Linked DNA regions of Sphingobium yanoikuyae. The main gene of each other region encodes a partner of the protein of the gene in region 2 in a complex. Links are inferred from orthologs where the notes say so. Each region holds a gene or a part of one and is shown on either strand. Other genes may lie near its edges.

What was found.
Region 1: the proteins of accD (region 2) and HH800_RS15030 are in contact, whole or in part, in a solved structure (PDB 8UXZ), measured with the Escherichia coli proteins. The link is inferred for Sphingobium yanoikuyae from one-to-one orthologs.
Region 3: the proteins of accD (region 2) and accC are in contact, whole or in part, in a solved structure (PDB 8UXZ), measured with the Escherichia coli proteins. The link is inferred for Sphingobium yanoikuyae from one-to-one orthologs.

Annotation. Positions count from the first base shown.
Region 1 is NZ_CP053021.1:3,086,535-3,090,866, forward strand. What follows is about bases 975-3,924. They hold HH800_RS15030 (acetyl-CoA carboxylase carboxyltransferase subunit alpha), read right to left. Parts: upstream 2,947-3,924; coding sequence 2,002-2,946; downstream 975-2,001. Other genes in these bases: HH800_RS15025 (M48 family metalloprotease), read right to left, coding at 975-1,920; HH800_RS15035 (tyrosine recombinase), read right to left, coding at 2,958-3,887; HH800_RS15040 (hypothetical protein), read right to left, coding at 3,902-3,924. Also shown: HH800_RS15015 (Flp family type IVb pilin), read left to right, coding at 1-70; HH800_RS15020 (Flp family type IVb pilin), read left to right, coding at 204-365; more of HH800_RS15025, read right to left, coding at 442-974; more of HH800_RS15040, read right to left, coding at 3,925-4,332. UniProt on the Escherichia coli protein: Component of the acetyl coenzyme A carboxylase (ACC) complex. First, biotin carboxylase catalyzes the carboxylation of biotin on its carrier protein (BCCP) and then the CO(2) group is transferred by the carboxyltransferase to acetyl-CoA to form malonyl-CoA.
Region 2 is NZ_CP053021.1:947,955-953,030, forward strand. Bases 1-2,996 are described here. They hold accD (acetyl-CoA carboxylase, carboxyltransferase subunit beta), read right to left. Parts: upstream 1,925-2,996; coding sequence 1,076-1,924; downstream 1-1,075. Other genes in these bases: HH800_RS04960 (bifunctional folylpolyglutamate synthase/dihydrofolate synthase), read right to left, coding at 1-1,042; trpA (tryptophan synthase subunit alpha), read right to left, coding at 1,921-2,739; trpB (tryptophan synthase subunit beta), read right to left, coding at 2,742-2,996. In the rest of the region: more of trpB, read right to left, coding at 2,997-3,995; HH800_RS04980 (phosphoribosylanthranilate isomerase), read right to left, coding at 4,092-4,736; HH800_RS04985 (lysophospholipid acyltransferase family protein), read right to left, coding at 4,775-5,076.
Region 3 is NZ_CP053021.1:23,245-27,480, reverse strand. The notes cover bases 409-3,262. They hold accC (acetyl-CoA carboxylase biotin carboxylase subunit), read left to right. Parts: upstream 409-1,086; coding sequence 1,087-2,439; downstream 2,440-3,262. Other genes in these bases: HH800_RS00115 (ParA family protein), read left to right, coding at 2,865-3,262; HH800_RS00120 (arsenate reductase family protein), read left to right, coding at 2,436-2,780; accB (acetyl-CoA carboxylase biotin carboxyl carrier protein), read left to right, coding at 586-1,074; aroQ (type II 3-dehydroquinate dehydratase), read left to right, coding at 409-502. Outside these bases: more of aroQ, read left to right, coding at 62-408; more of HH800_RS00115, read left to right, coding at 3,263-3,614; HH800_RS00110 (putative bifunctional diguanylate cyclase/phosphodiesterase), read right to left, coding at 3,624-4,236. UniProt on the Escherichia coli protein: This protein is a component of the acetyl coenzyme A carboxylase complex; first, biotin carboxylase catalyzes the carboxylation of the carrier protein and then the transcarboxylase transfers the carboxyl group to form malonyl-CoA.

The DNA.
Region 1 (4,332 bases), 2.1 Mb from region 2 along the record:
ACTGAACAACGTCGCGACACGAACCACCGGCATGTGGAACAACGTCGCCGAAGAAGTTACCAAGCATTAACCAACAAATTCTGACACGCCACTTTCCGCATTAAACTTTTCTCAACCGAGCCAATCTAGAGAGGTCTTCGCTGACCTAATCCAAAGCGGGGCGGCCGGGTAGTTTAACGTAACGTTTGTCAAGGAGACATCACATGCAGTTCATTCGCAAGATGCTGAAGAACGAAAAGGGCGCGACCGCCATCGAATACGGCCTGATCGCCGCTCTGATCGCCGTGGCCGCCATCGGCGCCATGACCAGCCTGGGCTCGAAGCTGGGCAGCACCTTCAACAACGTTTCGGGCAACCTGAAGTAAGCTCGAAACCGATGTTAGAAAAGGGCGGCGGAAGCAATTCCGCCGCCCTTTTTCTTTGCCTGGAATCTGCCGAATCTTACCAGGTGACGATCTTCACCCGATCGCCCGGTTTCAGCACGGAGCGTTCGTTGAGGGCGTTCAGCACCAGGAAGCGCTCCAGCGGATAATCGCTATAGGCCATGCGGCGGCCAAGCGACTGGACGGTGTCGCCCGCCTTGACGGTGACCAGATTGACCCGGCGCGGCTTGATCGCCGCCGCCTCCTGCGCCGACAGGCGCTGGACCGAACGGACCATCGAGTCGAATGGACCGATACCCTTGCCCGCCGGGGTCAGCAGCAGGAAGTGATAGGCCTTTCCGCCGCCGAAATCATAGGCAAAGACGGTCGCGTCGATCTGACCCGACTTGGTGTTGGCGCGCACCGTGCGCCAGGCGGCCGGCAGGCCGTTGGTCGTCGTGCGCTGCACCTCGCCTGCGGGCGGCGCGCCGGCATTGCCGGCGAGTCGCTTGAGCACCGAATCGATATAGGTCGACAGATTGCCATTATAGGCGATGCCGCCAAACTGCGCCTGACCGCCCGAACCGGTGATGCTGACCGCGTCCGCGCCATTTTCCATGCCGAAGCCCGAGGGCGCAGTGAAGGACAGGCGCAGGTCGGGATGGCGGAAACGGCTGCCGTCGATCACGCCCTGTTTGGGATCGTCGCCATAAAGAACGCCATTGAGCGCCGTCAGGAAGGCATCGCGGTTGCGCAGCGTGCTGGTCGCGCCGGTGCGTGACGCCATCTGCGCCGCCCGATCGACGCGCTCGCCCGGATCGGGATGGGTGCTGGCCCATTCGGGCATGGAGCGCGCGTCACCCGACACACGCTGGTCCAGGCTGGTCTGCGCCGCCAGCGAGGCCAGCATGTCCGACAGCGCACGGGGATCATAACCGGCCGAGGCGAGGTAGCGGATGCCCAGATCGTCCGCCTCATACTCCTGGCTACGCGAAAATTTGAGGGTCAGAAGCTGGCTGCCGGTGCCGATCCCCTGCTGCAGCACGCCACCCAGCGCCGAATCGCCCAGCAAGGCGCCGGTCAGCACCTGCAGCAGCGCGCCGCCGATCGCGTTGCGCTGTGCCGCCTGCTGGCGCCGCTGGCCATGCTGGGCGGCGACATGGCCGACTTCATGGCCCAGCACGCCGGCCAGCTGCGCCTCGTCATTCATCAGCGCCATCAGCTGACGCGTGACATAGACATAGCCGCCGGGGATGGCGAAGGCGTTGTTGACCGGCGAGTTGAGCAGGGTGACGGTGAAATCGCCCTGCGCATTGGAGAGGCCGGACTGGACCGCGATGCGGCGCCCCACCGACTCCACATAGCGCGCCTGTGGCCCGACATAGGCGCCGCCAAATTCCTTGAGCAGTTCGGGATGCTGCTTGGCGCCCGAAGCCTTGTCCTGCGCGCTGATCGAGGAAACGGTGCGAATCGCCCGCTGCTGCCCCAGCACCTCCGGCGCCACGCCGGCGACGATCAGGCCGACGCCAAGGCCGGCCGACAACCATGTTCGATTCATTCCATTCCCATCCTTGACACCCTGCCCCCTGTTACCGTGCCGTAACGAGCGAGGACAGGATGCTGTTCCGGGAAATTGACGTCAGATACCGATGGCCAGGAACTTGTCGGCGCGATCGGTGCGCAGCGCCTGCGGTTCGAGGCCGGACAGCGCGTCCAGTTCCTCGCCAATGGCCGCCCCCAGATTGGCGATCGCCTGCACCGGCTCGCGATGGGCGCCGCCCACCGGCTCTGCCACGATGCGGTCGATCACGCCCAGGCCCTTCAAATGCTGCGCCGTGACCTGCATCGCGGTCGCCGCGTCGCTCGCCTTGTCGGCGGTGCGCCACAGGATCGAAGCGCAGCCTTCGGGCGAGATCACCGAATAGACGGCATGTTCGAACATCAGCACGCGATTGGCCGCGGCCAGAGCCACCGCGCCGCCCGAGCCGCCCTCACCCACCACGGCCGCGACCATGGGGACGCCGAGCGCCAGACAGGCTTCGGTCGAACGGGCAATGGCTTCGGCCTGGCCGCGTTCTTCGGCTTGGACGCCGGGAAAGGCACCCGAGGTGTCGACCAGCGTGACGACCGGCAGGCCGAACCGGTCAGCCAGTTCCATCAGGCGGATCGCCTTGCGATAGCCTTCGGGCTTGGCCATGCCGAAATTGTGGCGGACGCGGCTGGCGGTATCGTCGCCCTTTTCATGGCCGATGACCATGACCTTGCGCTCGCCCAGCGTCGCGAAGCCGCCGATGATCGCCTGATCGTCGGCAAAGGCGCGGTCGCCGGCCAGCGGCATGAAATTGTCGAACATGCCCGCGACATAATCCTTGAAGTGCGGGCGTTCGGGGTGGCGGGCCACCTGCGTCTTCTGCCAGGGCGTCAGCTTGGCATAGATGTCCGACAGCATCTTGTCGGCACGCTGTTCCAGCGTGTTGATCTCGCCACTAATGTCGATGTCGCCGACGGAGGCCGTCTGGCGCAGTTCGATGATGCGGGCTTCCAGCTCTGCGACCGGCTTTTCAAATTCGAGAAAGCTTACCATGGCGGATGGCGTTAAGGCGCGGACGCGTCGCCGTCAACGCGGGGATGCGCGATCCTGGCTTGCATGCCGGCCAGCGGGTGCCGACTGTTGACCAGTTCGACCAGCCGGCGGCTGTCGACATGGGTGTAGATTTGCGTCGTGCCGATATCGGCATGGCCCAGCATCGATTGCAGCGCGCGCAGGTCCGCCCCGCCCTCCAGCAAATGGGTGGCAAAGGCATGGCGCAGCACATGGGGGCTGACCCGTTCGGGTGCGATGCCGGCCGCTGCGGCCAGTTGCTTCACAAGCTGATAGAGGCGAATGCGGCTGACATGGCTCTTGCCCGAGGGAAAAAGCCAGAGGCTGTCGGCCGGCACATGGGCGAGCCAGGTGGCGACGGCGGCGCGGGCACGGTCGGAGATCGGCACCAGCCGTTCGCGCGCGCCCTTGCCCTTGATTATGAGGAAGGGGCGATCGACGGCCAGAGCCTTGCGCGGCAGCGAAACCAGTTCGGTCGCGCGCAGACCCGAGCCATAGAGAAGTTCGATCAGCGCCGAGAGCCGCAGGTCGAGCGGCGCGGGATACGCCGTCTCCACCCGCTGGGCGATCAGGGCAAAAAGCGAATCGACCTCATGCGACGACAAGATCTTGGGCAGCGGCCGGCGTGTGACCGGCCGGGGCAATGCCGCGCCGGGATTGTCGGCGCGCAGCCCCTCTTCCTCCAGAAAGGCGTAGAAGGCGCGCAGCGCGGACGCCTTGCGCGCCACGGTGGAGGCCGCGAGCGGCGCCCATTCGCCAGCAAGACGGCCGAGCGTGTCCTGGCTGGCGGCGGCAAGGCCGCCGACAATCTCGCCCGCGCCCTGAAGGTCCGTGCGATAGGCGAGCAGCGTGTTGCGCGACGCGCCCCGTTCCGCCGCCATCATTTCGAGGAAGCGGTCGATCAGGACGGCATCGTCATCCATCGCCCCGGACCGGGTCAGGACAGGCGGGTCAGGGCCTCGGCCGCGATCATCCGCGCCTCCGGGTCCAGCCCGACGCGATGGAGCGCCGCCACCACATGATAGAGATGGCCGGGCGGCAGGCGATGCCAGTCGCGCCCCTGCATGCCGACGGCAGCGAGCAGCGCCACGGTCGCCTTCTCGCCCCGCTGTGCGGCGGCGTCGATCGCACGCGCCCAGCGGCTGTTGGCGGCCAGGGTGAAGCCATTATCCTGCGCCAGCGCGGCCGCATCATTGGCCGACAGGCGCGACAGGCCCGCCAGCGCGGCGATCAGCATCCGTCCCTTTTCAGGGCCGGCATCGCCGACATAGCTGGAGATGCGGCTGCTGCCGCTGTCGACGACCGTGCTGGGCGCGCCGACCGCGAGCAACGCCCAGAAATCCTGTGCGCCATCGCCATCGATCTGGC
Region 2 (5,076 bases):
CGATGACGAGCTGGATCTGGCGGCTGTGCAACCGGTCGGCGGTGAAGAAGGCGCTGATCGCCTGGCCGGCGGCTTCATTATGGCCGCCGTCGAGCCAGGCTTCCGCCGCATCGGGCAGGGCCGCGAGCAGCGGGCCGCGCTCCAGCCGTTGCAGCCGGGCGGGCCAGTGCGCCCAGAGCGGCGCGGCCTTCAGCGCCGCCTCGCTGACCGGCACGGCCTGCTGATGGCGCAGCATGGCGATGGCGAGGGCGACATTCTGGACCTGATGCGCGCCGGGCAGGCGCGGCATCGGCACGTCGACATGGCCCTGTTCGTCGCGATAATGGACCCGGTCGCGATAGACGGCGGCGTCCCAGGCGGTGCCCATGGCGAGCCATAGGGTGCCGGCGCGATCCGCAGCATCCTGCATCACCGGGGCGAGGGTGGCATCATAACGCTGCGTCACTAGCGCCGCGCCGGGCTTGGCGATGCCGGCCTTTTCCGCGGCGATGACGGGCAGCGTGTCGCCCAGGAAGGCCTGATGATCGATGCCGAGCTGAGCGATGCCGCAGACGACCGGATCGACGATGACGTTGGTGGCGTCGAGCCGCCCGCCAAGGCCGACCTCTATGATGCAGGCTTCGGCATCATGTTCGGCAAAGGCGAGGAAGGCAGCGGCGGTCGTCACCTCGAAGAAGCTGGCACCGATCCCTTCGGCCACGTCGAGCACGCGGGCGAGATAGGCGGCGAGCATGGCATCGTCGATCAGCTTGCCGGCGATGCGGATGCGTTCGTTGAAGCGGACCAGATGGGGCGAGGTGAAGACATGGACGGTCTTGCCGTCTGCCTCCAGCGCGGCGCGCAGGAAGGCGCAGGTCGACCCCTTGCCATTGGTGCCGGCGACATGGAAGACCGGCGGCAGGCGATGGTGCGGATCGTCCAGCCGCTCCAGCAGCCGGGTGATCCGCTCCAGTCCCAATATATCGGCGCCGGGGGACAGCGACCAGAGCCGGTCAAGTTGGGCCTGGACCTGCGGGTCGTCCGAAACGGCATGGTCGGCCATGGCGCGCTGATCCCCCTATCGCGCTTTTGAGGCTCAGGCGGCGGCGCGCGGCGTCAGATAGCCGATCACGCGGGCCAGCGTGTCGCGCAGTTCGCTGCGATGGACCACCATGTCGAGCATGCCATGGTCGAGCAGATATTCGGCGCGCTGGAAGCCTTCGGGCAGCTTTTCGCGGATCGTGCTTTCGATGACGCGCTGGCCGGCGAAGCCGATCAGGGCATTGGGCTCCGAAATCTGGATATCGCCCAGCATCGCGTAGCTGGCGGTGACGCCGCCGGTGGTCGGATCGGTCAGCACGACGATATAGGGCAGGCCCGCCGCGTGCAGCTTCTGGATCGCCACGGTGGAGCGCGGCATCTGCATCAGCGAGAGGATGCCTTCCTGCATGCGCGCGCCGCCGGCAGCGGTGAAGATCACATAGGGGCATTTATGCGCGATCGCGTCGTTGATGCCCTGGATGAAGGCGGCGCCCACGCCCATGCCCATGGAGCCGCCCATGAAGGCGAAATTCTGCACGCCCATGACCAGCGGCACATCGTCGATCGCGCCACGCGCGTTGATGAGCGCATCCTGGTCGCCGGTGGAGGCGCGGGCGGCCTTGATCCGGTCCGGATAGCGCTTGCTATCGCGGAACTTGAGCGGATCTTCCGGCACGCCGGGGGTCGGCAGCAGGATGAAGCCGGCGTCGAGGATCTGCTCGAACCGTTCCGACGGACCGATGCGGCCATGATGGTCGCAGCGCGGGCAGACCGAGAGATTTTCCTCCCATTCCTTGATGAAGACCATTTCCTTGCACGACGGGCACTGATGCCAGAGCGTTTCGGCGGTGGTTTCCTTCTTGGTGAAGGGCAGGGCGTTACGAACGCGGTTGATCCAGCTCATGCTGCGGTCTCCCGGATAGAAGTGGTGAGGGCGCCGCTGAGCGACGCGACGAATTCCTGGACGAAGGGGCCGGCGGCATCGCCGTGCGAGCCGACGATGTCGACGATCGCCGAGCCGACCACCACGCCATCGGCGACGCGGCCGATGGCGGCCGCCTGTTCGGGCGTGCGGACGCCGAAACCGACCGCGATCGGCAGGTCGGTGGCGGCCTTCAGCCGATCGACCGCCATTTCGATATTGGCCTGTGCCGCCTGTTGCTTGCCGGTGATGCCGGCGACGGCGACATGATAAAGGAAGCCGCTGGCGCCGTTCAGCACGGCGGGCAGGCGGGCGGCGTCCGTGGTCGGGGTGGCCAGGCGGACGAGGTGGACGCCGACGGCGCGCAGGGCGGGGCCGAGTTCGGCATCTTCCTCTGGCGGGATATCGACGCAGATCACGCCATCGACACCGGCGGCCTGGCACTGGTCGGCGAACCAGTCGGACCCGCGCGCCAGCATCGGATTGGCATAGCCCATCAGGATCAGCGGCGTTTCCGGGTGCCGCGCGCGGAAATCGGCGGCCAGCGCGAACACGTCCCTGGTGTTGGTTCCCGAGCCGAGGCTGCGCAGGTTCGCCAGTTCGATCGCCGGGCCATCAGCCATCGGATCGGTGAAGGGCATGCCCAGTTCGATGATGTCGGCGCCGCCCGCGACCAGCGCATCGAGGATGGCAGGGGTCGCGGCAACGTCCGGGTCACCGGCGGTCACGAAGGTGATGAGGGCCGCGCGGCCCTGTGCCTTGCAGGCGGCGAAGCGGGTGGCGAGACGGTCGGTCATGCTCACATCTCCACTCCCAGCGCGTCGGCGACGGTGAAGATATCCTTGTCCCCCCGGCCTGACAGATTGACGACGATGACCTTGTCCGCGTCCAGCGTCGGCGCGACCTGTTCGGCGGCGGCCACGGCATGGGCGGATTCGAGCGCGGGGATGATGCCTTCGAGGCGGGAGAGGGTCTGGAAGCTTTCCAGCGCCTCATCATCCTTGATCGGCAGATATTTCACCCGGCCGATCTCGTGCAGCCAGCTATGTTCCGGGCCGATGCCGGGATAGTCCAGGCCAGCGGAAATGCTGTGCGCTTCGGTGATCTGGCCATCCTCGTCCTGGAGCAGATAGGTGCGGTTGCCGTGCAATATGCCCGATGCGCCGCCAGCCAGCGACGCGGCATGCTTCTTGTCAAGGCCTTCGCCGGCCGCTTCCACGCCGATCATCGCGACTTCGGGATCGTCGAGGAAGGGATGGAACATGCCGATGGCGTTGGAACCGCCACCCACCGGGGCGATCAGCATGTCGGGCAGGCGACCTTCAGCCTCCATGATCTGCGAGCGGATTTCCTTGCCGATGATGGACTGGAAATCGCGCACCAGCTCGGGATAGGGGTGCGGGCCGGCGGCGGTGCCGATGATGTAGAAAGTGTCATGGACGTTCGACACCCAATAGCGCAGGGCGTCGTTCATCGAATCCTTGAGCGTCGAGGAGCCGGAATGGACCGGGATCACCTCTGCGCCGAGCAGCTTCATGCGGAAGACGTTCGGCTTCTGCCGCTCGACATCCTTGGCGCCCATGAAGATCTTGCATTCCATGCCGAACAGGGCGGCGACGGTCGCGGTGGCGACGCCATGCTGGCCCGCGCCGGTTTCGGCGATGACCTTCTTCTTGCCCATGCGGCGGGCGAGCAGCGCCTGGCCGATGCAATTGTTGATCTTGTGCGCGCCGGTGTGATTGAGTTCCTCGCGCTTGAGGTAGATCTTGGCACCCTTGCCCGGCTCGGCCTTGGCGCGCAGCGCTTCGGTCAGCCGCTCGGCATAATAAAGCGGGTTGGGGCGGCCGACATAGGAGCGCAGCAGCTCGGCATATTCGGCGTGAAATTCGGGATCGGCCTTGGCCGCCTTGTAGACCTTTTCCAGCTCCAGGATCAGTGGCATCAGCGTTTCGGCGACATAGCGGCCGCCAAAGGCGCCGAAATGGCCATTATCGTCCGGCTGAGTCCTCAGGCTATTGGGGAGGCTGTTGGGCAGGGTGATGGTGTCGGTCATGAATATCTTTCCGGGGACAAATGATGGGCGTTCGCTTGTGGTCAGGAAGCGATCAGCGCCATCGTCCTTCGATGCGCATGGCAGGGGCGTTCAGCGTCAACATGCCGACACCGCTTTGCAGAAGGCCATGATCTTGTCCACACTCTTGATGCCCGGTGCATCCTCGACGCCCGAAGAAACGTCGATCAGCGGCGTGTCGGTCAGGCGGCTCGCATCGCACACATTGTCGATGCCAAGGCCACCCGAAAGCCCCCAGGGTGCGGGCATGGCGACGCCGCGCAGCAAGGTCCAGTCGAAGCGCAGGCCCATGCCGCCGGGCAGCGCCGCGCCATCGGGTGTCTTCGCGTCGAACAGCAGCCGGTCGACCGTGCCGGCATAGGCCTGGGCCGCGTCGATATCGGCGCGGGTCTTGACCGAAATCGCCTTCCACACCGGCAGGCCGAAACGCTGGCGGATGGCGGCGACCCGCTCCGGGCTTTCCTTGCCATGGAGTTGCAGGGCGCTGAGTGCGCCGGTGCCGGTCAGGCGGGCAAGCTGTTCGTCATCGGCATCGACGACCACGGCGACGCGATCGACATGGGTCGGGACGGCCGCAGCGAGCGCGCGCATCTGGTCGGGTTCGACATGGCGCGGGCTTTTGGGGAAATGGACGAAGCCGACATGGCTCGCCCCCGCCTGCACGGCGGCACCCACCGTCTCCGGCGTCGACAGGCCGCAGATCTTGATCGCGATTCGGGACATGGGCGGGCCTTTAGACCGTAAGGGAAGGGAAGTCACATTCAGACAGGCTGGGTCAGGTCCATGTCGTGCAGCGCCAGCCACTGGTCGGCATGGTCGATGCAGGCCCGACCCAGGAAGCGATCCAGGACAGCGACGATCTCCGCATCGCTCATCGTCCGGGGATCGAGCGGCGGATGCCAGTGCAGCGCGAAATGCGGGCCGCTGGTGCGGACCAGATAGAAGGGCAGGAATTGCGCCCCGACCTTGCGCGCGAGGCGCAGCGCGATCGAGAGATTGCCCGATGGTTCGAGCGCGCGGCCGAAGGTTGGGAACCAGACCTGTCGGTCGCGTCGTTCGTCAG
Region 3 (4,236 bases), 920 kb from region 2 along the record:
CATATAGGGGCGGCGACGCCGCGCCCGCAACAGACAAGTCTCGACCGAATGGGGGATCGCCATGGCGGACACACGCAAAATCTATGTTCTGAACGGCCCGAACCTTAACATGCTCGGCACCCGCGAACCGGAAATCTATGGCTATGACACGCTGGACGACATTGCCGAGCGGATGGAGGACGCCGCCCACCGCGCCCATGTCGAGATCGATTTCCGCCAGTCCAATCATGAAGGCCATCTGGTCGACTGGGTGCAGGAGGCGCATCGCGAGGGCGCCCATGCCATCATCATGAATCCCGGCGCCTATACCCACACGTCGATCGCGCTGCATGATGCGATCAAGAGCATCACCGTGCCGGTGATTGAGATCCACCTGTCCAACCCGCACACGCGCGAGGCCTTCCGCCACAAATCCTATGTCGGCATGGCCGCCAAGGGCACGATCGCGGGCTTTGGCGCCATGTCCTACATGCTGGCGCTCGAAGCAGCCCTGGAACTGTAGAACGCACAAAAGTTGCGCTTTGGCGCAAATGAGCATAGGCGCTGGCCGCCAGAACGCATTTTGAAAGACGACAAGGGTCAAGCATGAACGACAAGCATGACAAGGGCGCGATGCAGGTGGACGTCACCCTGGTGCGCGAACTGGCAGCTTTGCTGGACGACACCAACCTGACCGAGATCGAGGTCGAGGACGGCGATCGCAAGATTCGCGTGGCGCGCAAGATCGGTGGCGGCGCCCCCATCTTCGCAGCGCCCGCTGCCGTAGCGGCACCTGTCGCTGCCCCGGCTGCGGCACCGGCCGCTGCCCCCGCCGCGGCGGCCGAACCCGCCCTGCCGGCCGGCAATGTGGTGAAGTCGCCGATCGTCGGCACCGCCTATCTTTCGGCCGAGCCGGGCGCCGCGCCCTTCGCGCGTGTCGGTGCGCAGGTGAAGGCCGGTGAAACCGTGCTGATCGTCGAGGCCATGAAGGTGATGAACGCGATTACCGCGCCCGTCGCCGGCACCGTCAAGGCCGTGCTGGTCGATAACGGCCAGCCGGTCGAATATGACCAGCCGCTGATCGTCATCGAATAAGGCCGCGATCCCATGGCCATCGAAAAACTGCTGATCGCCAACCGGGGCGAAATCGCGCTGCGCATCCACCGCGCCTGCCATGAAATGGGTATCAAGACGGTGGCGGTCCATTCGACCGCCGACGCCGACGCCATGCATGTGCGCCTCGCCGACGAGGCGATCTGCATCGGGCCGCCCGCCGCCAAGGACAGCTATCTCAACATCGCCGCGATCATCTCGGCGGCCGAGATCAGCGGCGCCGACGCGATCCATCCGGGCTATGGCTTCCTCAGCGAAAACGCCAAGTTCGCCGAAATCGTCGAGGCCCATGGCCTCGCCTTTGTCGGTCCCAAGCCTGAACATATCCGCACCATGGGCGACAAGATCGAGGCGAAGCGTACCGCTGGCGCGCTCGGCCTGCCGCTGGTGCCGGGGTCAGACGGCGCGGTCAGCGATGTCGAGGAAGCGCGCGCGATTGCCGATGCTGCCGGCTATCCGGTGATCATCAAGGCCGCGTCCGGCGGCGGCGGCCGCGGCATGAAGGTCTGCACCTCGCCCGACCAGCTCGAGACGCTGATGCAGCAGGCCGGTTCGGAAGCGAAGGCCGCGTTCGGCGACGCCACCGTCTATATCGAGAAATATCTCGGCAATCCGCGCCACATCGAAATCCAGGTGTTCGGCGACGGCAATGGCAACGCCATCCATCTTGGCGAACGCGATTGCTCGCTGCAGCGTCGCCACCAGAAGGTGCTGGAAGAAGCGCCCTCGCCCGTCCTGAGCCAGGCCGAGCGTGAACGGATCGGCGGCATCTGTGCCAAGGCGATGGCCGACATGGGCTATCGCGGCGCGGGCACCATCGAGTTCCTGTGGGAAAATGGCGAATTCTACTTCATCGAGATGAACACCCGCCTGCAGGTGGAGCATCCGGTGACCGAGATGATCACCGGCCTCGATCTGGTGCGCGAACAGATCCGCGTTGCCGAAGGCAAGCCGCTGTCGGTGAACCAGGAAGATATCCGCTTCACCGGCCATGCGATCGAATGCCGCATCAACGCGGAAGATCCCAAGACCTTCGCGCCCTCGCCGGGCACCGTCACCAGCTATCATGTTCCGGGCGGCATGCATGTCCGCGTCGATAGCGGCCTGTATCAGGGCTATAAGGTGCCGCCTTACTACGACTCCATGATCGGCAAGCTGATCGTCTATGGCCGCACCCGCGAGGGCGCGATCATGCGCCTGCGCCGCGCGCTGGAGGAATATGTGATCGAAGGGATGAAGACCACCATCCCGCTGCACCAGGCGCTGCTGAAGGATCCCGAATTCCTCAACGGCGACTATACGATCAAGTGGCTCGAAGAGTGGCTTGCCCGTGAGGATGGCCAGTGAAGGCCACCATCTGGCACAATCCCAAATGCGGCACGTCGCGCAAGACGCTGGCGATCCTTGAGGAAACGCCAGGCGTCGAGGTGGAGGTGGTCGAATATCTCAAGACCCCCTTCACCCGCGACAAGCTGGCCCAGCTGTTCGCCGACGCCGGGATGACTCCGGCCGAAGCGGTCCGCAAGATGGGCACCGATGCCGAGGAACGCGGCCTGTCGGACATGACGGCGGATGCGATCCTGGACGAGATGGCGGCCAATCCGGCCTATGTGAACCGCCCCTTCGTCGAAACCGAAAAGGGCGTGCGCTTCTGCCGCCCCCAGGACAAGGTTCTGGAAATCCTCTGAATATCAGCCGCTTGTCACGCCCATGTAACAAGCGGCTGATTTGAGCCCTTGCTTTGACGGGGGGAAGCCGTAGCTTCCTCTCCCATGGCAAAGGAACCGGCATTGGCGACCATCGCCGTCTACAGCCTCAAGGGAGGCGTTGGCAAAACCACCTTTTCGGTTAACCTCGCCTGGGCGTCGGCGAGCATATCGAAACGGCGGACCCTGCTCTGGGACCTCGACCCGCAGGCGGCGTCGAGCTGGCTCCTCTCCACCGATCTTGAAAGCCGCGATGCGGCCCAGGCCATCTTCAGCAAGGATGTCGAAGTCCGCAAGCTGATCCAGCCCACCACCGTGCCGGGTCTGGACCTGATCGCCGCCGACACCTCACTGCGCAGCCTCGACCATCTATTCCGCGAGATGGACAAGAAGAAACGGCTGGCCAAGCTGATCGACAGCCTGGGCAAGGATTATGACCGCATCATCCTCGATTGCCCGCCGGGCCTCACCGAAACCAGCGAGCAGGTGCTGCGCGCCGCCGACCTGATCGTCATCCCGGTCATCCCCTCCCCCCTGTCGCAGCGCGCTATGGGCGAGGTGGCACGCTATCTGGTGCAGCGCGGCGGCAATCATGCGCCGATCCTGCCGGTCTATTCGATGGTCGACCGCCGCCGCAGCCTGCATCGCAAGGCACTGGACGAACAGCCCGGCTGGGGCGCGATCCCGATGGCCAGCACGATCGAGCAGATGACGGTCCGCCGCAAGCCGCTGGGTGCCTTCGCCCCCGCCTCGCCCCCGGCCCAGGCCTTCGGCGCGCTATGGACGATGGTCGAGCGGCAGGTTCAGCAGGGCTGAAGCCCTGCCTCAGCCAACGGCGCAGGCCTGCGCCGGCGGATCGGGGAACAGGCGCGCCGCATCTTGCGGCAGCATCGGACGGCCATAATAATAGCCCTGTACCTTCTTGCAGCCCAGCCGGCGCACCATGTCCAGTTCGGTCGCGGTTTCCACCCCTTCCGCCGTGGTCGACATGCCCAGGCTTTCCGCCAGCGTCACCACTGCCCGGATGATCGCCAGATTTTCCGGTGTGTTATGCGCCGCGCCGACGACGAAGCTGCGATCGATCTTGATCGTGTTGAAACGGGTGCGGCTAAGATAGCCGAGCGAGGAATAGCCGGTGCCGAAATCGTCGAGCGACAATTGTATGCCCATCGCCTGCAATTGATCCAGTACGCGCAGCGCGCCGTCATCCTCATGCATGAACACGCTTTCGGTGACCTCCAACTCCAGCCGCCGCGCATCGAGCCCGCTCTGGGCCAGCGCATTGATCACCGCGGAGATGAAGTTGGACTGGTGCAGTTGCTCCGCCGACACGTTGACGGCAACCCTTATATGCGCGGGCCAGCGCATCGCCTCGCGGCAGGCGGTGCGCAGCACCCATTCGCCGATCGGCCCGATCAGCCGAGCCTCCTCGGCCACC